Regions from separate parts of the Micromonospora zamorensis genome, predicted to be linked through region 1. Evidence: riboswitches for the same ligand, from Rfam matches in the RefSeq annotation. Region 1 holds a riboswitch; each other region holds the start of a gene.
The links. A riboswitch is a leader RNA that binds a small molecule or an ion and turns the genes downstream of it on or off. The one in region 1 is predicted to bind cobalamin.
Positions count from the first base shown of each region.

Region 1 (10,335 bases):
CCGGGCAATGACGTCTGCGACGCGCCGTGAGGGTTCGATGACCAAGGCGTCGATCAGGCACCGTATTCGTTGACAGTGATGGCGATCGGGCAGTCTGGGCTAAGGGACGTCTCGTAACTGGGTGAAGGCGTTGCTCGGCGCCGGGCCGGTGGTCAGCCGGTCAGGATGATGTTGTGGAGGTTGGCGATGCCGGAAGCGGCGTCGGCCAATGTGTGGGCGGCGCGACGGTAGTCGCGCAGGATCTTGAAGCATTTCATCCTGGCCAGGGCGTGTTCGACCCCTGCCCGGACAGTGCGGTGTTCGACGTTGAGGGCTTCCTTCCAGGCGGGCAGATCGGCACCGTCGGCGGGCTTACGGTAGGGCATGATCACCTCGGGGTTGCCGCGGTAGCCGCCGTCGGCCATCACCGGCCGCCCGTTCAACTTTTGGTCGATGCCCGAGCTGCGGTAAACAATGGTGTCGTTGCGGTTGCCGGGCTGTGGGTCGCCGACGGCGATGATCAGGCGGGTGCTGGCGTCGATGGCGACCTGCAGGTTCGTCGAGTACCGGTAGTTCTTGCTCCGGGTGGCCAGGCGGTGATCACGGGTGGGAATCAGCGTGCCGTCGACGATCGCGATCTGCTCGACCGGCCGCTTACGTACCGGTGTCAGGGCCAGCAGCGGCGCGAGGGTGTCGATGACGCGGTGGGCCGCGGAGTGTGACACCCCGAACAGCGGGCCGATCTGGCGCATCGTCAGGTTCGTGCGCCAGTAGACGGCGACCAACAGCACCCGGTCGGGAAGATCGAGGGCCCACTGTCGGCCCGGCCGGCCGTCAGCGATGCCGTCCCCGCCACGCTCGGCGACGAGACGGACCAGCCTGCGGAACTGGGCGGGGGTCAGCCCCGTGAACGGGAAGATCCACTCCTGGCGGGCTGCGGAGATCACCTGCACCCACGCATCCTCGATGACCGTCTTCAGCGGACAGACGCTGGGGGCACGAGGAGCAGACGCCTATCAGAGAGGACGACGTGAGCAGCCAGTACATCGTCATCACCGGGGGACCCGGTGCCGGCAAGACCACGCTGATCGACAGCTTGCGGCGTTCCGGTCACGCCTGCATCGACGAAGCGGGACGACAGATCATCCAGGACCAGCTGTCGATCGGCGGCCAGGCGCTGCACACCGGCGACTCACGACTGTTCGCCGAGATCATGCTCAGCTGGGAGATCCGCTCCTACCGCCAAGCCAGCCAGCATCCCGGGCCCGTCTTCTTCGACCGGGGGATCCCGGACATGGTCGGCTACTACCTCCTACTCGGCCAGCCCGTTCCCGCCCACGTGACAGCCGCAGCGCAGCTGTTCCGCTACCACCAGCGTGTGTTCATCGCCCCGCCCTGGCCGCAGATCTACAGCACTGACAGCGAACGACACCAAGACTTCGCCGAAGCCGTCCGTACCCACGACGCCATGGTTACTGCCTACACCCACCACGGCTACGAGCTCAGTACCCTGCCGCGCAGCGATGTCGCCTCCCGCGTCGAGTTCGTCCGGCAATACGCAGCAGCCATCGATCACGGACCTCCCGGATCACCTCGTCCAAGCTGCCCCGAGTTACGAGACGTCCCTTAGTGAGATTCGTCGCTGTCGCTACAGCGACGAACGCGTGCGGCGGCGGTGGCCACGTACCGCAGCACCATCACCGGCCTGCAGGAGCGGATCGGCAAACTGACCGCCCAGCGGGACGCGCTGGACGCCCGCCTCGACGCGGCCGCGACCCAGGTCGTGCCCGGCAGCGCGGCGGTCGGCACTGACCCCACCGCGCTGGTCGGCACCCGCCTGCCACCCCTGTCCTTCTACGGCACCGACGGCCGCCCGGTCGATCTCGGTGCGCTCGGTGACGGGCGCACCGTCATCTTCGTGTACCCACTGACCGGGCGGCCGGGCGTCGACCTGCCCAACGGGCTGCTGGAGGTCCATGGCGCCCGGGGCAGCACCGAGCAGGCCGCCTGGTTCCGCGACCACCACGCGGAACTCCGCGCGGCCGGCGCCGCCCGGGTGTACGGCCTGTCCGCGCAGTCAACCGGATACCAGCGGGAACTCGCGCACCGGCTGCGGTTGCCCTACCCGTTGATCCCCGACCCGAGGCTGACGCTGGCCGACGCGCTGCGTCTGCCGACCCGCGCCGCCGGTGACATGACGCTCTACGAGCGGTTGACGCTGATCATCGCCGACGGCGCTGTCGAACAGGTCTTCCACCCGATTCCGGACCCGGCGTCGCACCCCCTGCACGTGATGCGGTGGCTCACCAAGCGACGCCAGGCCCCCGGATCGGCCGCCTAGAAGTCGTCGTCGAAGGCGACGGTGCCGCTCACCCCGACCTGGTACGCCGAGACGCGCCGCTCGAAGAAGTTGGACAGCTCCTGCACGTCCTGCAGCTCCATGAAGGCGAACGGGTTGGTCGACCCGTAGTGCGGGGCGATGCCGAGCTGGGCGAGGCGACGGTCGGCGACGTGCTGGAGATACTCCCGCATGTCGGTCAGCGTCAGACCGGGCACACCGTGGCCCAACAGGTCCTCGGCGAACTGCACCTCGCACTCGACGGCCTCGGTGAGCATCCGCCGAACCTGGTCGGCGAGGTCGTCGTCGAACAGGTCCGGCTCCTCGGCGCGGACGGTGTCGACCACGTCGAACGCGAACGCCATGTGCATCGACTCGTCCCGGAACACCCAGTTGGTGCCGGAGGCCAAGCCGTGCAGCAGGCCACGGGAGCGCAGGAAGTAGACGTACGCGAAGGCGCCGTAGAAGAACAGCCCCTCGATGCAGGCGGCGAAGCAGATCAGGTTGAGCAGGAACGTCCGCCGGTTCTCCCGGGACCGCAGCTCCCGCAGGTCGTTGAGCGAGTCGATCCAGCGGAAGCAGAACTCGGCCTTGCGACGGATCGAGGGGATGTTCTCGATGGCGGCGAAGGCGGCGAAGCGCTCTGTCTCGTCGGGCACGTACGTGTCGAGCAGGTTGAGGTAGAACTGGACGTGCACGGCCTCCTCGAACAGCTGCCGGGACAGGTAGAGGCGACCCTCGGGGCTGTTGACGTGCTGGTACAGGTTGAGCACCAGGTTGTTCGCGACGATCGTGTCGCCGGTGGCGAAGAACGCCACGAGGCGGCTGACCAGATGCCGCTCGGCCGGCGACAGCTTGTCCAGGTCGGCGAGGTCGGCGTGCAGGTCGACCTCCTCGACGGTCCAGGTGTTGCGGATGGCGTCACGGAACCGGTCGAAGAAGTGCGGGTAGCGCATCGGGCGGAGGGTGAGGTCCATCCCGGGGTCGAGCAGCATGTGCGTGGTCCTCGTGTCGGTGGTGCGGGTGTCGGTGGCGGTGTCGGCGGGGATCACTGGCAGGCCTCGCACGACTCGGGGTTCTCCAGCGAGCAGGCCAGCGCCTCCGCGTCGACGGAGACGGGTGCGACAGCGCTGACGGTGGCCTGCTGGATCCGCGTGGCGGGGCGGGAGCGCAGGTAGTAGGTGGTCTTCAGCCCGGCCTTCCAGGCGTACAGGTACATCGAGGACAGCTTGCCGATGGTCGGTGCGGCCAGGAACAGGTTCAGCGACTGGGACTGGTCGATGAACGGGGCACGGGCCGCCGCCAGGTCGATCAAAGCGCGCTGCGGCAGCTCCCACGCGGTGCGGAACAACTCCCGTACGCCGGCCGGCAGCTCGGCGATGTCCTGCACCGACCCCTCGGCCCGCTTGATCGCCGACCGGATCCGCTCGGTCCACAGACCGCGGGCCTTCAGCTCGCGCACCAGAGCGGTGTTGACCTGGAGGAACTCCCCCGACAGGGTCTCGCGCTTGAACAGGTTCGACACCTGCGGCTCGATGCACTCGTAGCACCCGGCGATCGAGGCGATGGTCGCGGTCGGCGCGACCGCCACCAGCAGCGAGTTGCGCAGCCCGTACGCCTCGACCCGCTCGCGCAGCGCGTCCCAGCGCGCGGTCTGCGTACCCTCGACGCCCCACAGGTCGGGCTGCAACTGACCCCGCGCGGCCCGGGTCTGCGCGAAGGTCGGATGCGCGCCGAAGCGACGCGCCAGGTCGGCCGAGGTCTCCAGCGCGGTCAGGTACAGCTCCTCGCTGACCCGGGTGGACAGCTCCCGCGCGGCCGGCGAGTCGAACGGCAGCCGCAGCGCGAAGAACACGTCCTGAAGGCCCATCAGCCCGAGCCCGACCGGCCGCCAGCGGGGGTTGCTCGCCGCCGCCTGCGAGGTCGGGTAGTAGTTGATGTCGATGACCCGGTCCAGGAACGTCACAGCGGTACGGACCGTGGCGCGCAGCCGCTCCCAGTCGATGCCACCGTCGGTGAGGTGGGCGGCGAGGTTCACCGAACCGAGGTTGCACACGGCCGTCTCAGCGTCGCTGGACACCTCGACGATCTCGGTGCAGAGGTTGGACAGGTGCACCACATTGCCCGGCTCGGCGGTCTGGTTGCACAACCGGTTGGCGGCGTCCTTGAAGGTCATCCACCCGTTGCCGGTCTGGGCCAGGGTCCGCATCATCTTCCCGTACAGCTCCCTGGCCGGGACCTGCCGCACGTAGCGGCCCTGCGCCTCGGCCTCGCGGTACGCGGCGTCGAACCGCTCACCCCACAGGTCGGGCAGCTCGGGCACCTCGTGCGGGTCGAACAGCGACCACATCTCGTCGGCCTCGACCCGGCGCATGAACTCGTCGGGGACCCAGTTGGCGAGGTTCAGGTTGTGGGTGCGTCGGGCGTCCTCGCCGGTGTTGTCGCGCAGTTGCAGGAACTCCTCGACGTCCGGGTGCCACGGCTCCAGGTAGACGCAGGCCGCGCCCTTGCGCCGGCCACCCTGGTTGACCGCGGCGACGCTCGCGTCCAGCGTGCGCAGCCACGGCACGATCCCGTTGGACTGCCCGTTGGTGCCGCGGATCAGCGCGCCCCGGGACCGGACCCGGGAGTACGCGATGCCGATGCCCCCGGCGAACTTGGACAGGTTGGCGACCTGGGCGTACCGCTGGTAGATCGAGTCCAACTCGTCGAGCGGGGAGTCGACCAGATAGCAGGAGGACATCTGGGTGTGCCGGGTGCCGGAGTTGAACAGCGTCGGCGAGCTGGGCAGGTAGGCCAGGCTGGACATCAGCCGGTAGAAACCGGTCGCCTCGTCGGGCGTGGTGGACAGACCACAGGCCACCCGCAGCAGCCAGTACTGCGGGGTCTCCAGCACCAGCCTGCTGGTGGGGTGGCGCAGCAGGTACCGGTCGGCCACCGTACGCAGGCCGAAGTACTCGAATCGCCGGTCACCGTCCGGATCGACGGTGGCGTCGAGCATCGTGGCGTGTGCGGCGACGAACGCGGCGGTGTCGTCTCCGATCAGGCCCTCGGCGTGGCCGACCCGGATCGCCGCGCTGAACGAGGTGATGCCCTGCCGACGCACCTCCTTGTCGACGTAACCGGCCAGCAGCCGGGCGGCGAGGCGCGAGTACTGCGGCTCCTCGCCGATCATCTCGGCCGCGGTCTGAATGGACAGCCGGTCCAGCTCGGCCGTCGTCGCGCCGTCGTACAGGCCGCTGATGGTGCGGGTGGCGACGCGCATCGGGTCGACGTCGGTCAGGTCGTCGGCCCACCGCTCGACCGCCCGGACGATCTTGTTCACGTCCACGGGTTCGGTGGCGCCGTTGCGCTTGCGGACCTGCATCGGCGTCCGCCGCACTGTCGCGTCGCCGCTGACGGGGACTACCTCGGTGACTGTCACCACTCGCTCCTCGGAGTTCGAGACCTGGTGGCCCGGACGCGAGGAGACAGACACCGACGGACGCCACGCCGGCACGGCGTGGGTCAGGTGGCGTCAGCCGTCCCACGCGGCCTCGGACCGCCGCCCACCCGGGTGCGGGTACGCGGCGCGCTGGCAGGTCTTCGGACTCGTGGGCACAACCGGGCTGGCCGGTCTCCTACTGGCCGTCGCTTCCCAGGCCGCTTCGTGGCCCAGTGCTGATGACGGCGGTCGTTCCCACTCACCGCTGCGGGACAGTCCCGGATTTCCACCGGGTTCCCTCTTGCCTCGACCGCACCGGATGAGCGGTCGAACCAGCTGCGCTCGACACCATATATAGGGATGCAGGCGTTGTCACACCCCACATGTCGGTCTCGGCGTGTCGCGGCCGAGCCGGTGACGGTGATCACCAGCCGCACCGGCGCGGGTTCGTCCCGGCCGGCCAGGCGCGTCGATGGCAGCAGCAGGCGCAGGCGGTGCGACTGACGGCACGACGCGATCCACGGGCGGCCGACACCGGCAAAGATTTGATGTATCGCGCCAATGGGCACAGTGGATCGGGTTCGAACATTGACCAGGTTCGACGGCCCCGAGACGGTGGATGTCCGCCCTTCAGGGTGGATCAAGGTCGTTGACGCGCCAGAACCGCCCTCCGTATACTCCGGGTGATCATCCGATCTTTTGCCTAGCCGGGCGAGGAGCGCATGCCGCAGATCACCGCCGTCACCGTCGAGGACGTCCGTTTTCCCACCTCACTGACCGCCGACGGGTCCGACGCCATGAACAAGGACGGCGACTACTCGGCGGCGTACGTCATCCTGCACACCGACGGTGTCGACAGCGTGGGCGTGCCGCTCGCGGGTCACGGGCTGACCTTCACCATCGGTCGAGGCAACGACATCGTCGCCGCGGCCGCGGTGCACCAGGCGCAGCTTCTGGTCGGCCTGGACGTGGCGACGATGGCCGCAGACATGGGCGCGGTCTACCGACTCCTCACCTCCGACAGCCAACTGCGGTGGCTCGGGCCGGAGAAGGGCGTCGTCCACCTGTCCCTCGCCGCCGTGTTGAACGCCTCATGGGACCTGGTCGCCCGGCTCGCCGGGAAGCCGCTGTGGCGACTGCTCGTCGACATGTCCCCCGAGCAACTCGTCGACATCGCGGACCTGCGCTACCTGTCCGACGCGCTGACCCGGGACGAGGCACTGGCCATCCTGCGGGCCAAGGAGAGCACCAGGGCCGACCGCCTCGCCGAGCTCGACCGCACCGGCTACCCCGCCTACACCACCTCGGCCGGCTGGCTCGGCTACGGAGACGACAAGCTGCGCCGGCTCTGCCAGGAGGCGGTGGACGCCGGCTACGGGTACGTCAAACTCAAGGTGGGCGCCAACCTCGACGACGACATCCGCCGCTGTGGGATCGCCCGGGAGATCCTCGGCCCGCACCGCAACCTGATGATCGACGCCAACCAGGTCTGGGACGTCGGTCAGGCCATCGAGTGGGTCAAGGCCCTCGCCCAGTTCACACCCCTGTGGATCGAGGAGCCGACCAGTCCCGACGACATCCTGGGCCACGCGGCCATCCGCCGCGCTGTCGCTCCCATCGGCGTGGCCACCGGCGAGCACTGTCACAACCGGGTGATGTTCAAGCAGCTGTTCCAGGCCGGGGCCATCGACTTCTGCCAGCTGGACACCGGTCGGCTGGCCAGCATCAACGAGATCGTCGCCGTGCTGCTCCTCGCCGCGAAGTTCGACGTGCCGGTGTGCCCCCACGCCGGTGGAGTCGGGCTCTGCGAGATGGTCCAACACGTGTCGGTGCTCGACTACGTCGCGATCTCCGGGGATCTCACCGACCGGGTCACCGAGTTCGTCGACCACCTGCACGAGCACTTCACCGACCCGTGCGTCGTCCGGGACACCGGCTCGGGCAGCGGTTACGTCCTGCCCAGCCAGCCCGGCTACTCCACCCGGATGCGCCCCGAGTCGGTCGCGCTCTACCGGTTTCCCGACGGCCACTACTGGGCGGCGTCGGACCCGACTACCGTGTCATCCTCGGAGCCGTACGTGATCGCGGGTGGGACGGCCACCCCCGCCGGCCGCTAGGGGGTGTCATGTCGCGCACCGACGAAGTGGTGAACGGCATCAAGCGGATGATCCTCGAAGGGCAGTTCAAGCCCGGGGACCGACTGCCCATCGAGAAGGACCTCGCCGAGTCGCTCGGCGTTTCGCGCGGCTCGCTGCGCGAGGGCATGTCGGCTCTGTCGATCCTCGGCATCGTCAACATCCGTCAGGGTGACGGCACCTACGTCACCAACCTCGACGCGCCGCAACTGCTGGCGCCGATGGGCTTCGTGGTGGACTTCCAGGGCCAGGGCGACCCCCGGCACATCCACACCGTCCGGCGACTGCTGGAGTGCGAGGCCGCCCAACTGGCGGCGACCAGGATGACCGACGAGGCCCTCGCCCAGGCCGGGGACCTGCTCGCCGAGGCGGCCCGGATGGTCGGCCAGTCACCGCAGGACCACGAGCGCATCCTCGAGATCGACATCGCCTTCCACCGGATCATCGCGGTGCACGCCGAGAATCCGGTGCTCATCGGGTTGATCGAGGCGTTCGCCGGGCGCACCGTGCGGGGCCGGCTGTGGCGGAGCCTGCACGAGGAAGGCGCGGACCGGCGCACCCACGACGAGCACGTGGCGATCCTCAAGGCCCTTGCCGCACGTGACCCGGAGCGGGCCCGTATCCGGATGGCCAACCACCTGATCGGGGTGGAGGAGTCGTTGTACGGGTTGCCCGACGACACCGAGGCCAACTCGGACACCGCGCGGTCGTGAACGCCCACGCGGTCGACGGCCACGGTCACCGCTCGTCGCGTTCCACACTGGTGCTCCCGGTCATGGCCGCCACCAGGTCGTCGGTGGTGACCTCGTCGGCGCGCAGTCGGGCCGCCCGCCGACCGAGGCGCAGCACCTCGACCCGGTCGGCGATCTCGAGCACCTGCGGCATGTTGTGGCTCACCAGCACCACCGACATGCCGGCGTCGCGGGCGCGCCGGACCACGTCGAGCACCCGCCCGGTCTGGACGACACCGAGTGCGGCGGTGGGCTCGTCGAGGATGACCACATTGGTCGCCCAGATGATGGCGCGGGCCACCGCGACGCACTGCCGTTGCCCACCGGACAACATCGCGATCGGGGTGGTGACCCGCGGGATCCGTACGCCCAGTTCGTCAAGGGCGGCGGCCGCGCCCAGCCGCATCGCGCGCTTGTCGAGCAGCCCGAGCCGACCCAGCGGCCCGGAGCGCAGGATCTCCCGCCCGAGGTACAGGTTGGCGGCCACGCTGAGGTCGTCGGCGACGGCGAGGTCCTGGTAGACGGTCTCCACCCCGGCGCGCCGGGCGTCGACCGGGGTGGAGAACCGGACGGGACGACCACCGACCCGGATCTCGCCCTCGTCGGGCGGGTGCACACCGGACAGCGTCTTGATGAGGGTGCTCTTTCCGGCGCCGTTGTCGCCGATCAGCGCGACGACCTCACCCCGGTGGACAGTGAAGTCGGCGCCGCGCAGCGCCTCGACGTGCCCGAACCGCTTGACGATGCCACGGGCTTCGAGGACCGGCGGCTCGTCGGCGGTGGGCTGCCGGTCGCTGTCGGGGGTGGCCGTCGGGGTCGTACCCATCACTGCACCGGGGGGTTGGCGCAGCTGGGCTCGAGCACCGCCTTGATCTCCGCGGAGTCGATGTTCTCCTTGGTGACGAACGTGACGCCGGTGTCGGCCGACGCCAGCGGCGCCTTGTCCCGCAGGTGCTTGACCATCTTGTCGACACCGAAGTAGCCCATCTTGAAGGGGTTCTGCACGACCAGCGCGGAGATCTGGCCGCTGCGTACCCCGGCGATCTCGTCCGGGGCGGCGTCCCACCCGATGATGACCACCTTGCCGGACTTGCCGGCCGCCTGGATGGCCTGCGCGGCGCCAAGCACACTCGGCTCGTTGGCAGCGAAGACGCCCGCGAGGTTGGGGTTGGCGGTGAGGATGTTCTCGGTGACGCGTCGTGCCTCGTTGACGTCACTGCGGCTGGGCTGCTGACCGACCAGCTTCAGGTTCGGATACTGGGCGAGACCGGCCTTGAAGCCGTCGACCCGCTCGGTGTTGGTCTGCGACCCGGGCTGGAACTCGACCAGCGCCACCTCGTGGTTGCCGGGGCCGAGTTCGGTGGCGAGCAGCTTCGCCGCCTCGGTGGCCGACGCGCGGTTGTCGGTGGCGAACAGCGGCACGTTCGACGGCTGCGGGCTGGTGCCGGAGTCGATCATCGCGACCGGGATGTTCGCGGCGAGCGCCTTGTCGGTGGCGGGCGCCAGCGCACTGGAGTCGGTGGCCGCGTAGACGATGCCGTCGACCTTCTTGGTGACGTAGTTCTGGATCAGGTTGACCTGACCCTCAACATCGGTCTCGGTGGTCACCCCGTCCCACTGGACGGTGACGTCACCCGCGCGCTGCGCGGCGCACTCGGCACCCGCCTTCACCGTGTTCCAGTAGTCGGCCCCGACCGCCTTCGGGACCACGGCGAGCTTCAACGGCCC
Region 1 is NZ_LT607755.1:2,377,318-2,387,652, reverse strand. It holds gene GA0070619_RS10065 (transposase family protein) at 153-932, opposite strand; gene GA0070619_RS10060 (AAA family ATPase) at 1,010-1,609, shown strand; gene GA0070619_RS10055 (peroxiredoxin) at 1,655-2,320, shown strand; gene GA0070619_RS10050 (ribonucleotide-diphosphate reductase subunit beta) at 2,317-3,312, opposite strand; gene GA0070619_RS10045 (ribonucleoside-diphosphate reductase subunit alpha) at 3,366-5,684, opposite strand; cobalamin riboswitch at 5,877-6,093, opposite strand; gene GA0070619_RS10040 (enolase C-terminal domain-like protein) at 6,464-7,858, shown strand; gene GA0070619_RS10035 (FadR/GntR family transcriptional regulator) at 7,867-8,589, shown strand; gene GA0070619_RS10030 (ATP-binding cassette domain-containing protein) at 8,615-9,433, opposite strand; gene GA0070619_RS10025 (ABC transporter substrate-binding protein) at 9,433-10,335, opposite strand, start outside.

Region 2 (10,335 bases), 2.9 Mb from region 1:
AACGAAGGGCCGGCGGTCCCTCCGGTGAACCGGGAGTTTCCGCCGGCGCTGCCCGTCGACGGGGGAGTGCCGACGCTGGACGGCGGCCAGCTCGGCAGCGCTGGCGCGGGCACCACCGGCGGTGCGGAGACGGGTGCCTCGGCCCAGCCGCCGCCCGCTGCGGGGCGGGCCGCCTGGGCGGTGGACTGCCATCCGGCCGGCGGTGCGGAAACCGATGCGCTCGCTCGTACGCCGGGCGTGTCGGTCATCGCCGGCGGAGGCGGAAACGGCGGCGCCGGCATCGGGCCCGGCGGACCCGGCGGCGCGGGCACCGGCGGACCGGGCGGCGGCACGGGCGGGCCCGGGATGGGCGGCGAGGGCGGGCCTGGCATGGGCGGCACCGGCGAGGGCGGCGGTACGGGTGGACCCGGGACGGGCGGAACCGGACCGGGCGGCGGCGTGGGTCGGGGCCCTGGCGTCGGCATCGGGCCGGGCGGGTACGGCCCCGGATCCGGCGCGGGCTCCGGCTCGGGCGGTGACGGTTGGGTCGGCCCGGGGCCGGGAGGCGTGGGTGACGGCTCCGGTTCCGGAGTCGACGGCTCCGGTGGCTGAGCCGGCTCCGGTGGCTGCGCCGGCTCGGGCGGCTCGGGGTTCACCGGTCCGGCTCCGTAGACGGTGGGCGTGCTCCCCCGGGAGGCCGGGGTGCGGATGGCACCGGCCGTCACCCGGCTGCTGCCGGGAACCGTGGCGCTGGCCCGGGCCGGCGCGGTCGAGTCGTTCCGCTGCCCGGGCAACGACACGTCAGCCGGACTGGCCGAGCCGGTCGCACGGTAGGTGGTGGCGGTGACCGGGGCGCTGACCGGCAGGTCACTGCGGAGAGCCCCGGCGGTGGCGACGCTGGCTCTGGCCCGTACCGGCGCGGCGGGTTGGTCCGGGCGGGCGTCGGCGGGCGCCGCCTGCCCGTGGCCGACGGCGGGATCGTCCGTGTCGACGCCGCTGCCGACGGAAGCGGCGTCGGCCGCGTCGGCGTCGGCGGGCGTGGTGTCGGCCGCGTCGGCGTCGGCGGGCGCGGCATCGGCGTCGGCGGAGTCGTCACGGGGGGACGGGGTGTCGTCAGTGGCGGCCGAGGCCGTGCCGGTGGCGGCCCGCGCTGTGCCGGTGGCGGCCCGCGCTGTGTCGCTGGCGGCCGAAGCGGTGCCGGTGGCGGCCGGGGCCGTGTCGCTGGCAGCCGGGTCAGCGGGAGGGCTGACCGGGGCGGCCTCGGTGGGAGACACCGGGTCGCCGGTGCCGAGCCCTGGCGGGTCGGCTTGGTCGACCACAGGGTCGACAGTCTCCGCCGGATCTTTCTGCTCGGCCATCTCCGCCCTCCGCGCCATGCTCGCACCCGGACTCGTGACGTCGAGTCGGATGTGCCTGGTTGTCACGGTGCCACAGATCGCCCCGACCGGACAGCCGGAGCCGGTCGTGGCGGATCAACCAGCGGTGCTGGGGCTGCCCGACGGGCTGTCGCCGCCCGACGCGCTCGTGGTGGCCTTCGGGGTGGTCGCCGGTGATGAGCTGCTCGGGGCGTTGGTCGGTGGCGGGGGCAGGGTCGTCGGCGTGTTGCTCGGGGTGGCTGGCGAGCTCGGCGAGGTGGTCTCGGTCGGCGTGGGCGTCGGCTTCGGCGTGGGCGTCGCGCTGCCGGTCGGCTTCGGCGTGGCCGAACCCGTCGGCGTCGGGGTGGCCGACTTCGTCGGGGTGGGCGTCGGCTTCACGGTGGGCGTCGGCTTCACGGGCGGCTTGCTGGGCGTCGTGACCGGCGGGGTCGGGATCGACACGATCGGTCCCGGCACCGCGCCGATGACCCGGGTCGCCGCGTACAGGCGGGACCAGCTGACGACCGAGATCTTGACGACGTCGCCGGTGGTCGGCGCCTGCACCATCTTGCCGTTGCCGATGTACATGCCGACGTGGTGGATCGTCGTCCAACTGCTGCCGGAGGCGAAGAAGAGCAGATCGCCGGGGAGTAGCGCGCTCTGCGGCACCGTCCGGGCCCGGGTGGCGGCGTACTGGTCGCGGGAGACCCGGGGCAGGTCGAAGTAGTCGGCGCCGGGAGACCGGTACGCCGCCCACATCAGACCCGAGCAGTCGAACTGGTTCGGCCCCTCCTCGGACCACTTGTACGGGTCGCCGAGCTGGGCGAGCGCGTACCGGACCGCGGCAAGTGCCCGCGGGTGGGCGGCCATGCCGCTGATGTTCTGGTTGGAGACGTAGCCGGCGCCGATCTGCTGCTCGGCGGCCTCCTGCTGACGCTCGATCTCGATCAGCTGTGTGGCGTTGTCGCGGCGCAACTTGAGCAGGCTCGCCTCGGCCGTGCGGAGCGACGCCTCGCCGGCGGTGAACTCCGCCTCGACGGAGTCGACGCGGATCTTGGCGGCGGCGTGCGCCTGGTAGGCGAGCTGCTCGTTGCTGCGGGCCCGGGACAGCTCCCCGGCCACGCCGGTGGTGCCGCCGTCGACCTTCTGGCCCCGGGTGATCTGCTGGAGGCGGTTCAGCTCGCGGATGTCCTGGGCGAGGTCGCTGTCCGGCAGCGCGGCAGCTGCCTTTACGGCGTCGGCGGCGGCCGCGTCGGCCGCCTGCTGGGCCCGGAGCAGGGCGTCCTGCGCGGTTGCCAGTGTCTTGCCGGCCGCGTCGAGCTGCGCCTTGGCGTCGACGCGTTTCTGCTTGGTCAGCAACAGCGTCTCGCCGAGCGCGCCGACCTGGGCCTCGCCGGCGGAGATGGCGGCGGCCAGCGGACCCGTGCCCACGTTGACCACCGGCGGGACCGGGACACCGGCGACGGGAGCGCCACCGGGCAGTTGAAGCGCACCGGTCACCGCGGGGCGGGAACCGGTGTCCGGCACGGTGGTCGGCAATCCGGGCTCGGCGTACGCGGGGGTGGACAGCACGGCCGCGGCGATCGCGCCGAGCAGGGCGGCCCAAAGCTTCGGACGCAGCACCGGCGAGATCACCGGGTTCCGTCGTCGCTGCCGTCGCCCGCGCCCGCTGTCGACCATTCCGCTCCCCGTCCCGCAGTCCGTCACCGCGCTTGGTGGGCGCGGCGGTCGGGACGGTACCAGTGTGTGGTTCCGCCCCGTTCTGTCTTACCGCACGACGGCAGTGATGTCGATGCATCTCCGGGTTACAGGAGGCTGAGAGTCTGGTGAAGTGGATCGCTGCCGGCGACCGTGCCGCCGTGGCTGTCGGCGTCCCGACGTACGCTCGACGAGGACCGCAGGTGGAAGGGACGTGCCATGGACGCCGGACTCAAGCGTGAGCTCGAAGCGAAGGTGTACGCCGGTGAGCGGCTGACCCGGGAGGACGGGGTCGCCCTCTACGACAGCGACGACCTGACGTGGCTGGGCCGGTTGGCGCACCACAAGCGCACCGAGCTCAACGGTGACCGGGTGATGTTCAACGTCAACCGGCACCTCAACCTGACCAACGTCTGCTCGGCGTCCTGTGCGTACTGCTCGTTTCAGCGCAAGCCGGGCGAGAAGGACGCATACACGATGCGCATCGACGAGGCGGTTCGCAAGGCCAAGGAGATGGAGGATGAGCAGCTCACCGAGCTGCACATCGTCAACGGCCTGCACCCGACCCTGCCCTGGCGCTACTACCCCAAGGTGTTGCGCGAGCTGAAGGCGGCGCTGCCGAACGTCAAGCTCAAGTGCTTCACGGCGACCGAGGTGCAGTGGTTCGAGAAGATCAGCGGTCTGAGCGCCGACGAGATCCTCGACGAGCTGATGGACGCCGGTCTGGAGTCGCTGACCGGCGGTGGCGCGGAGATCTTCGACTGGGAGGTCCGGCAGCACATCGTCGACCACGCATGCCACTGGGAAGACTGGTCGCGCATCCACGCCCTGGCGCACCGCAAGGGCATGAAGACCCCGGCGACGATGTTGTACGGCCACATCGAGGAGCCCCGGCACCGGGTCGACCACGTGCTGCGGCTGCGTGAGCTCCAGGACGAGACCGGGGGCTTCGCGGTCTTCATCCCGCTGCGCTACCAGCACGACTTCGTGGACTCGGCGGACGGCAAGATCCGTAACCGGATCCAGGCGCGCACCACGATGGCCTCGCCGGCCGAGTCGCTGAAGACGTTCGCCGTCTCCCGGCTGCTCTTCGACAACGTGCCGCACGTCAAGAACTTCTGGGTGATGCACGGGCTGTCGGTGGCCCAGCTCTCGCTGAACTTCGGCGTGGACGACCTGGACGGCTCCGTCGTCGAATACAAGATCACGCACGATGCCGACTCGTACGGCACCCCGAACACGATGCACCGCGAGGACCTGCTGCACCTGATCTGGGACGCCGGGTTCCAGCCGGTCGAGCGGGACACCCGCTACAACGTGGTCCGGGAGTACGACAAGGCCCCGTCGCTGGCCGAGCGGCGCGCCGAGCCGCAGCAGGTCTGGGCCTGAGCCACCACGTACCCTCGCAGTCGATGACCGAGCAACGCGAACCTGAGCAGCAGAGTGGGTTTCCCCGCCGGGACGCCGAGGGGCGCATCCGTACCCTCGGCGATCTGCTCGGGGTGTGCCTGGCCGGCCTGGTCATCGGTGTGCTGGCGTTGGTGTTGTTCGACTGGGCGTTCGCCTCGATCGGCGCCGGTGATTTCGGGCACACCAACGGCTGGCTGGCGGTGATCCTGCCGGCGTGGCTGTTCTGGGACGACTTCCGGGCCTGGGGGTTCGGCGCGGCCCGGGTGGTGGCTGCGCTGGTCGCCGCCGCAGTCGGGGTGTTCGTCGGGCTGCTGATCGCCGGTCTGGGCTCCGGGTTGCCACCGTTGCTCTCCGGCGCGTTGGCGGCGGCGGCGTTCACTGTGGCGTACGCGGCCCTCTGGTTCCCGGGCGTCCGCTGGCTGGCCCGCCGAACCGGCTGACCGCGACCGCCCGCCGGGCGGATCGACCCTCCCGCCGACATCGGCGGGCGACGGAGAGAACGGAGTGGTACGGGTGAGCGCCGCGCTCAAGTACACGCTGGGCCGGATCGGGCTGTTCGTCGCCGTGCTGGCGGGCCTCTGGCTGATCGACATGAACGTGTTCCTGAAGCTGATGTTGGCGCTGGCCTTCTCCGCCGCGCTCTCCTTCTTCCTGCTGCGCGGTTGGCGGGACGAGATGGCCGAGGAGATGGGCACCGCCGCAGAGCGCCGGCGCACCGAGAAGGAGCGCCTCCGCAGCGCCCTGGCCGGCGAAGACAGCCCCAACCCCAACCCCACCCGCCCGGCCGAAGGCCCGGACACTCCGCGTTGATCAAGAGGTTTGCGTCACGGAACTGGGTTCCGGTGACGCAAACCTCTTGATCACCCGCGTTGAGCGGGGCGGCGCGGGGCCGGGTGGCAGGGGCCGGGTGGCAGGGGTTGGTGGGTTACCAGTTGGTGGAGCCGGGGACCTTGGGCCAGGGCTTCGAGGTGGGCTTGATCAGGTACGCGATGCCGCCGGAGCCGCCGGAGACGCCGCCGCTGGCGTTGGTGCGCTTGGTCCGCAGCCAGATCTGCTCGAACTGCGCGCGCTTGTAGACGTTGCGCACCACGTCGTTGCTGGACGATGCCGGGTCGTTGACGATCACGTCGCCGTCGGCGGTGAAGCCGACCACCACGAACAGGTGCCCGGAGGTGCCGTAGTTCGCCCCGTCCAGCTCACTGGCGAGGAAGGACTGGCTGGTCACGACGGGGATGCCGGCGGCGATGAAACGCTCCAGCTCGTCCAGCGAGTGCAGTCGGGTCACCCGACCCTCCAGCCCCGGGAAGCTGGCTGCGTACGCGGTGTTGAACGGCCAGTTGCCGGCGCCGTCGTACGCGTAGTCGTAGGTCATCCGGGCCGCGTGGTTGACCGTCGGGTCGGGGTAGGTCGGGTCCACCCAGGAGGTGTCGGCCTCCGAGGGCTTGCGACCCCAGTACTCGACCACCATCTCGGTGGAGGTGGGTGAGCACCAGGCCTCGCCGCCGCCGTCGTACTCGGGGTAGTGCCCGGAGTGCACGTTCTGCGAGTAGCGCGGCACCGGCAGCTCGACGCCCCAGGCGATGTGCCCGGCGCTCGGGGTCACGGTGAACCGGTCCGGCACTGTGGAACTCATCGCGCCGAGCATCCGCACCACCGGTGCGGCTGTCTGCCCGGGTGCCCGGTAGAGGGTCAGCCGCAGCTGGTACGACCGCAGCAGCACCCCGGCGGTGGCGTCGTCGATGCTGAAGGTGTCGGTCCAGATCGTCGACCAGGGGTCACCCTGCCGGTTGACGCTGGTCCGCTTGATGTCGGTGTCGCCGGACGCCCAGCGACCCATGACATACCACGGGGTCTGGTCGCCGCTGGTGTAGCTGCCCTGCATCTCCACCTGGATCCAGGTGCCGGCGGGGGTTTCCGCGTTCCAGGAGGCGATCAGCTCGCTGGCGTCGAACCCGACCCGGGTCACCGGTGAGGTCCAGGTGCCGTACTCCCAGGTGCGGGTGGTGCCGGTGTGCGGGTCGGCGTACTCGGTGGTGCCGGCCGGACGGGCCAGGGTGAGGCCCGCTCGGGCGCCGGGCACCACGCGGGTGCCGGACCGGCTGCCCCGGTGCCAGTCGGCGGGCCCGGACCAGTCCTGGAAGGTGATCTGCTCGTCGTGGGTGGCGGCGGGCGGGCGGGCCGCCGTCGCTGGCGCGCTGGTGGCGAGCAGGGTGAGCGCGGTGACGCCGGCGAGGGCGGCCGCGTGCAGGCGGGATCTGGCCATGGGTGCTCCGCGGTGTCGAGAGGGGCATCGTCGCTGGTCAGTTTCCCGCTTGGAGGGAAGTTTCGCCAGATGTTCCTGAGTGGAAAATCATTGCCGCCGGGATGATCGGCTCGGGATGGACAAGGCAGCGAAGGATATTGATATGACCATGTGACAGGTGGTGAAGTGTGCTTCACCGAGCGGGATCTCCCGCCGATCAAGGAGGTAGTTGATGGCCCTCCGCACGCCCATCCCTCTCCGCCGCGTCCTGGTGCTCGCCGTCGTCACCGGGCTGGGCATCGTCACCGTCGCCGCCGGTCCGGTCGCCGCCCGACCCGCACCGGACCGGTCCACCGAGCCGGCCGCCGCCAGCTACCGGGTGCTCGGCCCCCGGACCCTCGCCGACCGCAACGCGGTGGCCCGCACCGGAGCCGCCATCGACTACTCCGAACACGGAGTCCTGCACATCTCGGCGACCGCGGGTGAGGCCGCCGAGATCGGCAAGCTCGGCTTCCGGCTGGAACCGCTGGCCCCGCCGCCCAACGCCGAGCGCGGCGCCGGCGAGATCGGCACGATGGCCTTCCCGCCCGCCGACTCCAACTACCACGACTACGCGGAACTGACCGCCGTCGTGAACCAGGTCGTCGCCGACCATCCGGCGATCGCCCGCAAGATCAGCATCGGTTCGTCGTACGAGGGCCGCGACCTGATGGCGGTGAAGATCTCCGACAACGTCGGCACCGACGAGAACGAGCCCGAGATCCTGTTCAACTCCCAACAGCACGCCCGTGAGCACCTGACCGTCGAGATGGCGATCTACCTGCTCAACCTGTTCACCGACAGCTACGGCTCCGACTCCCGGATCACCAACATCGTCAACGGCCGGGAGATCTGGATCGTGCCGACGGTCAACCCGGACGGCAGCGAGTACGACATCGCCACCGGGTCGTACCGGTCCTGGCGCAAGAACCGGCAGCCCAACAGTGGTTCGTCCAACGTCGGCACCGACCTGAACCGCAACTGGTCCTACAACTGGGGTTGCTGCGGCGGCTCGTCCGGCACCACCTCGTCGGAGACCTACCGGGGGCCGTCGGCGTTCTCCGCACCCGAGACGCAGGCGCTGCGCAACTTCGTCAACGGTCGGGTGGTCGGTGGCGTGCAGCAGATCAAGGCCAACATCGACTTCCACACGTACTCGCAGCTGGTGCTCTGGCCCTACGGCTACACGACGGCGAACACCGCGACGGGCATGAACGCGGACCAGTACAACACCTTCGCCACCATCGGCCAGCAGATGGCGGCCACCAACAACTACACCCCGGAACAGTCCAGCGACCTCTACATCACCGACGGGGACAGCCTCGACTGGATGTGGGCCACCCACAACATCTGGGCGTACACCTTCGAGATGTACCCGGGCTCGTCCGGCGGTGGCGGCTTCTACCCGCCCGATGAGGTCATCCCAGCGCAGACCTCGCGCAACCGGGAGGCGGTGCTGCTGCTGAGCGAGTACGCCGACTGCCCGTACCGGGCCATCGGCAAGCAGGCGCAGTACTGCGGCAGCGGCGGTGGCGGCACCACGGTCTGGTCGGACACCTTCGAGACCGCCACCGGCTGGACCATCAACCCGTCCGGCACCGACACCGCCACCCTCGGCGCGTTCGAGCGGGGCGCCGCCCAGGCGACCACGTCCTCCGGCGCCAAGCAGCTCACCCCGTACGCCGGATCCAACGACCTGGTCACCGGCCGGCTCGCCGGTTCGGCGGCCGGTGACTACGACGTCGACGGCGGCGTGACCAGTGCCAGGTCCCCGGCGGTGACCCTGCCGTCGTCCGGCACGCTGAGCCTCTCGCTGGCCTGGTACCTGGCGCACGGCTCGAACGCCTCGTCGGCGGACTACCTGCGGGTGAGCGTGGTGCACAACGGCGGCACCACCGCGCTGCTCACCCAGGCTGGCGCGGCGACCAACCGCAACGGGAGCTGGGCGGTGGCCAACCTCAACCTCACCCCGTACGCCGGGCAGTCGGTCCGCATCCTCGTTGAGGCGGCGGACGCCTCCGGCGCCAGCCTGGTAGAGGCGGCTGTGGACAACGTCACCATCACGTCCTCCTGATCGGGTGGGGCCCCGCTCCGCCCCGCGGGGCCCCACCACCCGTTTCCGAACACCACCAACTCGGACATACGCCCTCCGACGGTCACCGTGTGACGGTTCCGGGGGATCGACTCGCGGCGATCGGCGCGTGATCGATCCGGCACGTCCCGGCGGTGCGCTACCGTCTTACCGACCAGTCCGCAGCGAAGCCGGTGCGAAACCCGGCGCTGTCCCGCAACTGTGATGCCCCACCCGACGGTGGGGACGAGCCAGGTCGCCTGCGGATCGGTCGCGAAACGCGCTCTCGAGGAAGGGCGCCTCGTGGGCGGGCGTACGAAAGTCCTGTCGGCGAAGCACCACACTCCTCGACCGACAGGAGGCCCCATGTTCAGACGTACCCCTCGGCTCTTCGCCGCGACCCTCGCGGTCGCCGCGCTGGCCCTCGCCGCCTGCGCCGAGAAGGCCGACGACAAGCCGACCACCGGCACCGCGGCCGCCGCCTACCCGGTCACGGTCGGCACGCTCACCCTCGACAAGCGCCCCGAGAAGATCGTCGCGCTGTCGCCGACCGCCACCGAGATGCTCTTCGCGATCGGTGCCGGCCCGCAGGTGACCGCCGTCGACGACCAGTCCAACTATCCGGCCGACGCGCCCAAGAGCGACATCTCCGCCTTCCAGCCGAACGCCGAGGCGATCGCCGGCAAGAACCCCGACCTGGTGGTGCTCTCCGACGACCGCAACAAGATCGTCGAGCAGCTCGGCAAGCTGAAGATCCCGGTGTACCAGACCCCGGCGGCCACCACGCTCGACGACACGTACCGGCAGATCACCGAGCTGGGCACGCTGACCGGGCACGCCGACCAGGCCACCGACGTCGCCAGCCGGATGAAGGACGACATCGCCAAGCTGGTCAAGGACGTGCCGCAGCGCGCAGAGAAGCTCACCTACTACCACGAGCTGGGCCCCGAGCTGTACAGCGCGACCAGCAAGACCTTCATCGGCACGCTCTACAGCCAGATCGGTCTGACCAACATCGCCGACCCCGCCGACGCGGACGGCAAGAGCGCCGGCTACCCGCAGTTGTCCCAGGAGTTCATCGTCAAGGCCAACCCGGACTTCGTCTTCCTGGCCGACTCCAAGTGCTGCCAGCAGAACGCCGACTCGGTCAAGGCGCGCAGCGGCTGGTCCGGGCTCACCGCGGTGAAGAACAGCCAGGTGATCGCACTGGACGACGACGTCGCCTCCCGCTGGGGGCCGCGGGTCGTGGACCTGCTCCGGGTCATCATCGACGCGGTCGCCAAGGTGCCCGCGTGACCGTCGTCCGTCGGTGACCGGGCCGCTTCCCGCGGCCCGGTCCGCCGGACCGCCGTCCACGCCGCGCCCCGCCGGGCTGCCGTCAAGGGCCCGGCCCGCCGGGCTGCGCAAGCGGTGGCTGGTCGCCGGGGTGTTCGCGGTGCTCGTCGCGCTCGTCGCCGGGGTGTCGCTCGGCCCGGTCAGCCTGCCTGCAGGCAGCGTCGCGGCCGAGCTGCTCAACCTGATCCCGGGGGTGCACCTCGACA
Region 2 is NZ_LT607755.1:6,623,217-6,633,551, forward strand. It holds gene GA0070619_RS33645 (hypothetical protein) at 1-1,337, opposite strand, end outside; gene GA0070619_RS29820 (C40 family peptidase) at 1,452-3,014, opposite strand; gene mqnE (aminofutalosine synthase MqnE) at 3,252-4,421, shown strand; gene GA0070619_RS29830 (hypothetical protein) at 4,445-4,882, shown strand; gene GA0070619_RS29835 (DUF4229 domain-containing protein) at 4,956-5,252, shown strand; gene GA0070619_RS29840 (C39 family peptidase) at 5,368-6,705, opposite strand; gene GA0070619_RS29845 (M14 family metallopeptidase) at 6,917-8,797, shown strand; cobalamin riboswitch at 8,954-9,076, shown strand; gene GA0070619_RS29850 (ABC transporter substrate-binding protein) at 9,161-10,090, shown strand; gene GA0070619_RS29855 (FecCD family ABC transporter permease) at 10,167-10,335, shown strand, end outside.
Region 2: linked by a shared signal. The riboswitch ahead of GA0070619_RS29850 (ABC transporter substrate-binding protein) and the one ahead of GA0070619_RS10045 (ribonucleoside-diphosphate reductase subunit alpha) in region 1 are both predicted to bind cobalamin.

Region 3 (10,335 bases), 1.3 Mb from region 1:
TGCACGCGGCGATCGACGCCGGTGTGAACCTGGTCGACACCGCCGACTTCTACGGGTCGGGCCACAACGAGATGCTGATCGGCCGGGTGCTGCGGGAGCGCCGCCGGGAGGAGCTGGTGATCAGCGTCAAGTTCGGCGCGCGCCGGACACCGGACGGCGGGTTCCAGGCGGCACCGTACGACGTGTCGGCGGCGGCGGTGAAGGACCGGCTGGCGTACTCGCTGCGCCGGTTGGGCACCGACTACATCGACATCTACCGGCCGTCGCGACTGAACCCGCAGGTGCCGGTCGAGGAGACCGTGGGCGCCCTGCTCGACATGCAACAGGCCGGCTACATCCGGCACATCGGGCTCTCCGAGGTGAGCGCGGACAGCATCCGTCGGGCCGCCGCCGTGGCACCGATCAGTGACGTCCAGATCGAGTACTCGCTGCTGTCGCGTGGCCCGGAGGCCACGATCCTGCCGGCGCTGCGCGAGCTGGGCATCGGCCTGACCGCCTACGGTGTGCTGTCCCGAGGTCTGCTCAGCGGGCACTGGTCGGCCGACCGTGAGCTGACCGGCACGGACTTCCGGGCGAACAGCCCACGGTTCCAGGGCGAGCACCTGGCCGCGAACCTGCGCCTCGTGGACGCGCTCGGCCGGGTCGCCCAGCGGCTGGGGGCGACCACGAGTCAGGTGGCGATCGCCTGGGTCGCCGCGCAGGGCGAGCAGATCGTGCCACTGGTCGGCGCGCGGCGGCGGGATCGGCTGGCCGAGTCGTTGGCCGCAGCCGACCTGACGCTGGATCAGGAGACGTTGGACGAGATCGAGCGTGCCGTGCCGGCCGGTGCTGCCTCCGGCCAGCGGTACGCGGCGCCGATGATGGACCTGCTCGACAGCGAGAAGTGACGGCCACGTCAGGGAGTTGACCGCCAGACCGTCGGATGGCTCGGTCATCAGCCGATTGTCGACCTGTACCGGTCCCAGGCTCGCACCAGCTGCATCCGGTTGTTGATACCCAGCTTGTGGTAGATGGACCGGAGCTGGGTGTCCACCGTGTGGAACGAGACGAAGAGGTGCCCGGCCGCCTCCTTCTTGGTGGCACCGGCGGCGAGCATCTCGGCCACCCGCTCCTCGGCGGGCGTGAGCGCGTCGATGCCCGTGCGGGGCGACTCGTCGACCGACGACCGACGGCGTGGGGTGGCCGCGAGTTCGGCGCATCTCCGGTCGGCGGTCGCCTGGTCGCCCGGCGCGCCGATGCGGGCGTAGAGGGCAGCCGCCTCGTGCGCGGCGTCCCACGCCTCGGTCGGATGCAGCCGGGGGCTGTTGGCGAGGTCGAGCAACGCGTCGGCCAGGGCCGGCCACGCGGTGGTGGTGCGCAGCCCGGCGATCGCCGAGCGGAGTGCGTCGGGGTCGCGATCGAGCAGCCCTCTGGTCTGGTCCGCCAGTGCCTGCCACAGCGGGACCGGAGTCCGTGTGGCCACCAGTGCGACAAGTTCGGTGACCCGGCGCGCGGCCTGCGTGTCGCCAGCGGCCACTGCCACGCGGACCAGGCGGGGGCCGAACTGCGGCACCGGCAGGAGCGACCGCACCGACCGGTGCAGGTCGGCGACGATGCTGTTGAGGAGGCTCGACGGCTCGCTGAGGGCCGGATCGCGGACGGCGACGCAGAAGGCGGGAGTCCACACCGTACTGTCCGGCCACCGTCTCCGGGTCAGGCAGGCACGAAGGACGGCGCGCGCCGCGTGGTGATCGCCCCGGCGGTGGTGCACCTCCGCGATGACCGTGACCAGCAGGGCACGTGTCTCCTGGCTGATGTCCACCGAATCGGATCCGAGCCTGGTGGCCGCGAGGGCGGCAGCCTCGGGCAACTCGCCCACCGCGACCATGCGCAGGCAGTCCAGGGCGGTCAGGGTGCCGCTCAGCGGCGTACCGGTCGAGGTGGTGTCGTCGAAGGCCTGACCGATCGCCGTCCGGGCATCCTGGTGCCGACCGAGACCGAGCTGCACCAGGATTCCTTCGGCTCGGACCGAGGTGGCGTCCCGTCGGGCCGCCCTGGCGTCCGGGTCCATGGCCGTCAGGACGGCGTGCGCGCCGGGCAGATCTCCGTGCGACAGCGCGCGGGCGGCCCGGCCGAGAGCGAGGTGGCGGGCGGAAGACCGGTCGCCCGATGTGGCGTGCGCGGTGCCCGCCTCGCGCAGCAGGGCGTCGGCGTCCGGATGTCCGGTGCGGGCAGCGATGGTGGCGACGACGGCGAGCAGAGTGGCTCGGCTGGGGCCGTCCAGCCGTTGGTTCAGCGACTCCCGTAGGCCCGCGAGGGCGATCGACGGAGGCTCCAGCGCCGCGATCTGTGCCAGGCGACCGAGCAGCAGGGCACGGTGTCGCTCACCGCGGCCATTCGCGGCGATCTCCACCGCGAGGACGCGCAGGGCAGCCTGGCCGCGCCCGTCGAGCCGGAGCTGATCCGCCGCGGCGAACAGCCACCGTTGTCGTTGCTCGGCGTCGGCGGCGATGTCGTCAGCCGGGATCGCTCCGGCGTTGAAGGATGATTCGGACAATGGCGTTCTCCCCGGTGGTTACCCGGCGCGTCGAAATGCCGTCCTGCGACCGAGCCTAGCCATGGCGGCAGAGGCGGGCGACCAGATCGACGAACCGGCGCGATTGCGCCGAATGGCCCACGACGTCCCGGATTTGGCGTGCCGTAATGGCGCGATCACGTGATGCGACGGCGCCGCACCGGCCCCGATCATCGAAAGCATGGCTCACTCCACGTCGCCCCTCGATGGTTGGCTGCCGAGCAGCGCAACGGGTCGGCCCGACTGCTGTTCGACAGCCAACGATCGGGGCGAGCAGCCGGGGCGGCCCGGGCTTCCGGGCGTGCACCGGCTCCGGGTCGTACTGCTGGCTCTCGTCGTGTTCGCCAGCACCGGGGCGGGTGGCCACGCTCCGCCGTGGACCCGCCTGGTGGTGGTGGCGACCGCGGTGGCGGTTCCTGCCGCGATCACGGTCCAGTACGGGTGGTCCTCGGTGCGCACCCTGCTGGGGCTGCCGTCCCGGCCACGCCTGCGAGGCGGATCCGTGTCCGCGCCCAACCCGGCCCAACCGGAGTGAGGAGACAGCGATCATGGCGAACAGCGATCCCCAGCCGCGACGCGGCGACCAGGGCGGCCCGCCCATCCCCGGCCGCAACATCGCACTTGAGCGGCAGAACCCCGACCTGGTGGTGCCGCCGACGACCGACAGTCGACTGGTGCCCAACCTGAAGTTCTCGTTCTCCCAGGCGCACACCCGGGTGGAGAAGGGTGGCTGGACCCGCGAGGTCACCGCCCGGGATCTGCCGATCGCCACCCAGATGGCCGGCGTCCAATTCGGTCTGGAGCCGGGCGGATACCGCGAGATCCACTGGCACCAGCAGTCGGAGTGGGCGTACATGCTCAGCGGCAGTTGCCGGATCAGCGCGGTCGACCACGAGGGACGCAACTTCATCGAGGACGTGAAGGCGGGCGACCTGTGGTTCTTTCCGCAGGGTGTGCCGCACAACATCCAGGCGCTGGACGAGGGCGCGCAGTTCCTGCTCGTCTTCAACGACGGGGCGTTCTCGGAGAACAACACCTTCCTGCTCAGCGACTTCTTCGCCCACACGCCCCGGCACGTCCTGGCCAAGAACTTCGGCTGGACGATGGAACAGATGGAGAACCTGCCCGAGCGGGAGAAGTACATCTTCCAGGGCGACGTGCCGCCGCCCCTGCAACAGGACCGGGTGATCAGCCCCACCGGTGACATCCCGCGCAGCTTCAAACACCGGATGACCGCCCAGACCCCGCAACGCTTCCGCGGCGGGACGGTACGGGTCACCGACTCGACCAACTTCGCCGCGTCCGTGACCACCGCCGCCGCCCTCGTCGAGGTCGAGCCCGGGGGAATGCGCGAACTGCACTGGCATCCCACCACCGACGAGTGGCAGTACTACATCTCCGGCACCGGTCGGATGGGCGTCTTCGCGGCCCAGGCCGCCGCCCGGACGTTCGACTTCCAGGCCGGCGACGTGGGCTACGTGCCGTTCGCGTACGGGCACTACATCGAGAACACCGGCGACGAACCGCTGGTGTTCCTGGAGATGTTCCGGCACCCGCGCTTCGAGGACATCTCGGTGATGCAGTGGATGGCCAACACGCCCCACGAGATCATCGCGGACACGATCAACGTGCAGAAGTCGATGGTCGACGCCTTGCCGACCACAAAGCAGACGGTGGTCTGACCACTGTGACCGGCCCTCGCGGATCAGCTTCCGACGGGTGCCGGAGAGGCGAGAGCGGGTCGGGTCAGCGACGGGCGGCCCGCCGCCACAGCAGCCCAGCCGCCACCACGACGAGAGCGGCCAGCGCGGCACCCGCGACGAGTACGCCGGCACCCGGGCCGCCGTCGGTCGGCACCGCGGCGACGGCGGACGGGGCAGCGGCCGACGTACCGGGGTCGGCGACCGGCGCGGCGCTGGACGCCGGGTCGGCCACCGTGAACGGGTACGACCCCTGGACCGGGTGCCCGTCGGCGGAGACGACCCGGTAGGCGACCGTGTACGTCCCGTTCGGCAGTGGGTCGGTCACCTGGACCGTGCTCTTCGCCCCGACGACCACCGGGTCACCGGTGGCGAGCTTCCGCCTGGCAGCGTCGGTGAGCACGATGGTGGTGAAGGTGGGGTCGAGCCGCTGCATGAATTCGAGGGTGACCTCGGTCGGTGGGCTCGGCACTGTCGCTTCCCGGGCCGGCGTCGCCGACTTGAGCGAGTTGTGCGCCCAAGCCGGGGCAGCCGGGACGAGCAGTGCCACGACGACGGCGAGCACCGCCGCGCCGAGCCGGACGGCGGTGCGACGGGACGGCGGCACGGTCATGGCGAGTCTCCGGTTGGCGGGGGTCATCCGAGCACCTGCTCGCCGATCCAACCGTCCGGTGGACATCCGGGTGGGATGGCGAAGACGGCGGACCCGATCGGCGTGGTCCATTCGTTGAGCAGGTCCCGGTCGGCCAGCCGGCGTTGGATGGGCAGGAACTGCCTGGCGATGTCGGCCTGGTACGAGGTGAAGACCAACCCGCTGTCGGCGTGGCCCTCGGCTGTCGGCACCCCGTCGTAGTTGTAGGGCCGGCGCAGGATCTTCAGCCGGTCGTCGGTGACATGCGCCCGGGTGAGGTGCGAGAAGTCGGGGATGACGGTGAGCCCGTCGGGGCCGGTGGCGGCGAAGTCCGGCTCGTCGTGCTCGGCGGTGCCGGTGAGGGGAGCGCCGGTGTCGAGCCGCCGCCCGACGGCGAGCTCGCGATCGGCACGGCCGAGCAGGTCCCAGGTCTCCATGTTCATGCTGATGCGCCGCACCACCAGCGTGGTGCTGTCGCGCAGCCACGCTGGGCCGTCCGGCACCCAGAGGGCGGTGTCCAGCGGTGTGCCGGGCCGGGGGTTGGCGGTGCCGTCGAGCTGGCCGAACAGGTTGCGTTGGGTGTGGCCGCCCGGCTCGACGCCGGGGCTGCGCCGGAAACCCTGCTGGATCCAGCGGACGGTGGCGAAGGGCCGACTGTCTTTGATCAGGACTCGTTGGGCGTGGGCGACGGTGATCGCGTCGTCCGCGCAGATCTGCAACAGCAGATCACCGCCGGACCAGGCCGGCTGGAGCCGGTCGACGCGGAACGACGGCAGGTCGACCACCGAGGCCGGCCGCCGGTCGTCGACGCCGGCGGCCCGGTACAGGCCGGGCCCGAAGCCGAAGGTCACCGTCAGTCGCGCCGGTAGCAGCCCGAGTTCGGACTCGGTGTCGGCCAGGGCGGGTTGGCCCCGGGTGAGCCGGGCCGCGTCGTCGGTGAGCAGCCGCAGCATCCGGCCCAACGCGCTCCGGTCGGTTCCGGCCCGCAGGGTCAACGCGACGAATGCCGCGTGCGCCTGCGGTTCGGTGGCCACCCCGGCCTGCCGGGCGCCGTGGAACGGCTCGACCAGGCCGCCGACGGTCGACGCCAGCGTCGTGTCGGCAGCGGTCGCCGGAGGTGCTCCGGTCTGCCCGGCGCGGGTCGCGGCGATCGCGGCCCCGCCGGCCACGGCACCACCGACGGCGAGAGCCCCGCCGGTGAGCAGGCCGCGCCTGCTCACCGGCCGGACGGGTGCCGTCCCGGTCACGATGCCGGGCTCATGCTCATCCCCGGCGTAGCGCTCATGCCGGGCATGGGCTCGCCGTGCCCGGGGGCGTAGCTCTCCTGCGCGCCGGTGAACGGCTTGGCCACCGCGCGGAACTGCTGGGTCCTGCCGTCGGCGAAGGTCAGGGTGAAGGTCAACTCGTCGCCGGCCTGGACGGGCCTGGTGAGGCTCATCAGCATGAGGTGGTCGCCACCGGGCTCCAGCGCGTGCGTGCCTTTGGCCTTGATCACGATGCCGCCCTGCTTCTGCCGCATGACCATCCTGCCGTCCTTCATGGCCATCTCGTGCAGCTCCATCGACGACACCGAGGTCGTGGCACTGGTCAGCGTGACATCGCTGTCGCCGTCGTTGACCAGGGTCCCGAAGGCCGCCGTCATCCCCTTGTCGGCCGCCTTGACCCACGGGTCACGAATGCCGATCACACCGGCGTCCGGGTTGGCCGAGGCCGACACGGACGGGCTCGGCTGCGCCGCCGACGGAGAGTCGGACGAGCCACAACCGGCGGCGCCCACCGCCAGGATGGCGGCGGTGAGGACGGTGGCCGAGCGGCGTGAACCGAGCGGGCTGGTGGTGCGCATGTGTTCTTCCTCCGATGATTGCTGCTGGCTGGATGGTCGGCCGCAGCAGGGAGAAAGTTCCGGTCTCAGGGCACGTTGATCGTGAACTCGGCGGTGTGCACCTTGCCGGCGACCTGGAAGTCGAAGAACGCCCGGTACCGGCCCGAACTCGGCGCGGTCAGCCAGAACTTGACCGACCCGTCGACCAGCTCCGGCTCGGGGTGGACATGCACGTACCCGAGGTCGCCCTCGCGGACGACGACCAGGTGCCCGTACGCGCCCAGGTACGGCTCCAACTGCACCGGCGTGGTCGGAGCGCCGCTGACCTGGAAGTGGATCGGTGCCGTCACCCCCACCGTCGGGGTGCCGTTCATCGACACCGCGTACGGCCCGGCCGTCGTCTCGGCCTGCGCCGGCGGCAGCGCGGTCGGGGTGTGCGCGCCGGGCACGGTGTGGTCGACACCCAGCACGAGAGGGACCTGCGTGCCGTTGGTCGCGGTGACGGAGAAGTCCGCGTAGACGCGGTAGCCGCCGGGCCGGGCCAGCGTCACAGGGACGCTCCAGGTGCCGTCCGGCGCCATCGTCGGGTGCAGGTGCTGGTAGCCGGACAGGTCGCGGCCCACCACGATCAGGTGCAACGGCTTGTCGTGGACGACAGCGAAACGCGTCGCCGGCTGCCGGTCGGTCCCGACGATGCGGAAACGGTAGTCCGCGCGTACACCAGGTGGTTGGGACCGCTCCAGCGGTTGCAGGGTGTACCCACCGGCGCTGACCGTCGTCCCGGTCGCCAGCGTCTCGCCCGTCGCGCCGTCACCGCGATGCGTGTGCGGCCCGGTGCCCGCAGGGTGTTGGTGCCCGTCGGTCGCGGACTCCGCCTGCCCTGCGGCGGGCGGACGGGCGGTGCCGCCCGCCGGGCTCTCGTCGCCGGTCCCGATGCGAGCCAACCCGAACCCGGCCAGCAGGGCGATCACCAGCCCACCAACCAGCAGCGCCAGGTGGGTGTTGCTCAGCCGGGACCCAGGTGTCACGGCGGCGAGGTCCGTGTCGGGCCGTGGGCCCGGGTCGACCGTCGCCGCGCCGACCGTGCCACCGTTGGCCCTGCCCCCGCCGACCTTGCGGCCGCTGGGCTTGGCACCGACGGTCCGGCCGGCGCCGGTCCTGGTCGTCGAACGGGCGCCGCCGCCGCGTCGGCCGGAGTTCGCCGACGAGGTACGGCCCCGGCCGGTGGGTCTGCCGGTGGAAGCCGATCGGCGACGCCAGACGACGAATCCTGCCACCGCCCCGGCCGCCGCGACCGCCACCACCCAGCCGATCCAGGCCAGTGCCCCCGAGTCGCTCTCCTCGGTCGACCCGGTCGGCGGGGCCGCCGCAGCCGCGGACGGCGGGGCCACGGACTCGACTGCGGTGGTCGGCACCGCCGATCCCTGCCCGGATGATCCGTGCTGCTCGGTGGCGGCCACCAGCGCCGGGTCCGGCTGGGTCGACGGCGCACTCCACCCCTGCGGCGCTGCCGTCACCCGCCCGTTGTAGCGGAAGGTCAACGTGCCCCGCACGGTGTCGCCGTCCGAGGCCACCGACAGGTAGCTCACCGAGTACTGGCCCTTGGCCGGCAGGTGGGAGACGGGCACCACCGCGGGGAACCCCGTCGTGTACTCCCGTGGCTCGAACTGCCCGTTGACCAGGAAGTATTCCCGCACCGGCTTGTCCAGCGGCTTCGGCTCCCCGTACGACCAGCCGTTGTCGACCCGGACGCCGCCCGGGGCGGTGATCGTGAAGAACGCGTTGGCGGCGGCCTTCTCGGTGAAGTAGAGCTGTACCGACGTCAACGGCTCGTTCACCGTGGCGCCGCTCTCCGGAGTGGACATGGCGAGAGTCCCGTGAGCTGCGGCGGGTTGGGCGGACGCGAGGAGGGCGACCGCCGAGGCGAGGAGGAACGCGAGGAGGCCCGAGACCACCCGCCCGCAAGTCTGAGGGAGACGACGCATTTGAATATCCTCACCGCCTTGAGACTTTTTTCAAGAGGTGGCGATCTTTTTCCTCAGATGGCAAAAGTTGATGACGAGGACGCCGCGCGGCCGCGGTACGACGCGCCAGGCGGGCGGATTCCCTGGCCAGCTATGCTGCCGGCGGCGCTGGTTCGCCCCGTCGTGACCGACTGGGCGTCGTAAGAGGGAACCCGGTGGAAATCCGGGGCTGCCCCGCAGCGGTGAGTGGGAACGACCGCCGTCATCAGCACTGGGCCAGCAGGCCTGGGAAGCGACGGCCAGTAGGGGACCGGCGCGACCGGTCAGGCCCGCGAGTCCGAAGACCTGCCGGCGCCGCGTACACAACCGTGTGCGCTGCCGTCGGCCTCGTGGGTGGGCTGAGCGGGTGACGGGCCGTGCGTGTGGCGCGGGCGCGTCCTCGTCAGCGTGTGCCCGCGACCCGGCGGTGTGGTTTCCCGAGGGACGGACTACCGCTGTGCACGACACCACCACGATCGCCGGCCGAGCGCCGTCGGCGTCGCACCTGACCCTGTCGCAGATCATGGACCAGCACCACACCAACCTGATGGGTACGGTGCACGGCGGCCGGATCCTCAACCTCATCGACTCCGTCGCCGGTGTGGTCGCCGCACGGCACTCCGACGGGCCGGCGGTGACCGCCGCCATCGACGAGACGGCGTTCCTGCGCGCGGTGCGGGTCGGCGACGTCGTGCACGTCGACGCCCGGATCACCTGGGCCGGCCGCAGCTCGATGGAGGTGGCCGTCAAGGTGACCGCCGACCGGTGGGACCGGGCGGTGCCGCCCACCGACGTGGCCACCGCCCACCTGGTCATGGTCGCCATCGACGACGACGGTCAGCCTCGTACGGTGCCGCCGCTGCTGCCGGAGACCGACGGGGACCGGCGACGGTACCGGGAGGCGGAGATCCGCCGGGAGCACCGCCTGGCGCTACGGCGCGCGCTGCTCGACGGCGCCGAGGGCTGAGAAGCGCTCGGTCCGCCCGTTGCGGCGCTGACCGGTCCGAGTAGCCCTGCGCGTGAGCGTCGTTAGGTCACTGCAGCTCAGGAAGGAGGCCGCATAAGTTCGCCGATCGAAGGCCCACGGGCTTGACCGTACCCGGAGGCTTTGCGTCGAGATCAGCTCACACCAAAGCGGCCGGCGTGTCCGATGCAGCGGTCAACATCAGCCAGCACCGATACCCCTACGGCGTTGACCTGAACGCTCCGTGCCTGTCTGCTGGCTGGCGCAATTATCCAGAGTGCCAATCAGCGCGATTCCAAGCCGAGGTTAGGCACCTGAGCTTTCCCCGGTAGCTCGGAGGACGATCTGCGCGGCGGCCTGGGCGGGAGACAGGTGCGTGGTGTCGATGACCTCGGCCTCGGCATGCAGCCACGTGCGGGCCGCGTCGGCGTAGGGCTCGAGGTACTTGAGACGGAACGCAGACGGAACGCGGTGTTCTCCCTCGATACGTCCGCGGAGGGTGTCTTCGTCAGCGTGAAGGACGAAGTGCCTTACCGGGATGGCATGTTGGGCGAGGCCCGTACTGATTTCGCGCCAGTACTGCTCGACCAGGACAGTCATGGGTATCACCAACGTGCCGCCGGTGTAGTCGAGCACGCGGCGGGCGGTCTCGACGACGAGT
Region 3 is NZ_LT607755.1:3,687,499-3,697,833, reverse strand. It holds gene GA0070619_RS16250 (aldo/keto reductase) at 1-887, shown strand, start outside; gene GA0070619_RS16245 (helix-turn-helix transcriptional regulator) at 935-2,536, opposite strand; gene GA0070619_RS16240 (hypothetical protein) at 2,736-3,089, shown strand; gene GA0070619_RS16235 (cupin domain-containing protein) at 3,103-4,236, shown strand; gene GA0070619_RS16230 (copper resistance CopC family protein) at 4,301-4,867, opposite strand; gene GA0070619_RS16225 (Dyp-type peroxidase) at 4,891-6,105, opposite strand; gene GA0070619_RS16220 (copper chaperone PCu(A)C) at 6,129-6,728, opposite strand; gene GA0070619_RS16215 (copper resistance CopC family protein) at 6,794-8,692, opposite strand; cobalamin riboswitch at 8,824-9,038, shown strand; gene GA0070619_RS16210 (acyl-CoA thioesterase) at 9,234-9,677, shown strand; gene GA0070619_RS16205 (DEAD/DEAH box helicase family protein) at 9,981-10,335, opposite strand, start outside.
Region 3: linked by a shared signal. The riboswitch ahead of GA0070619_RS16210 (acyl-CoA thioesterase) and the one ahead of GA0070619_RS10045 (ribonucleoside-diphosphate reductase subunit alpha) in region 1 are both predicted to bind cobalamin.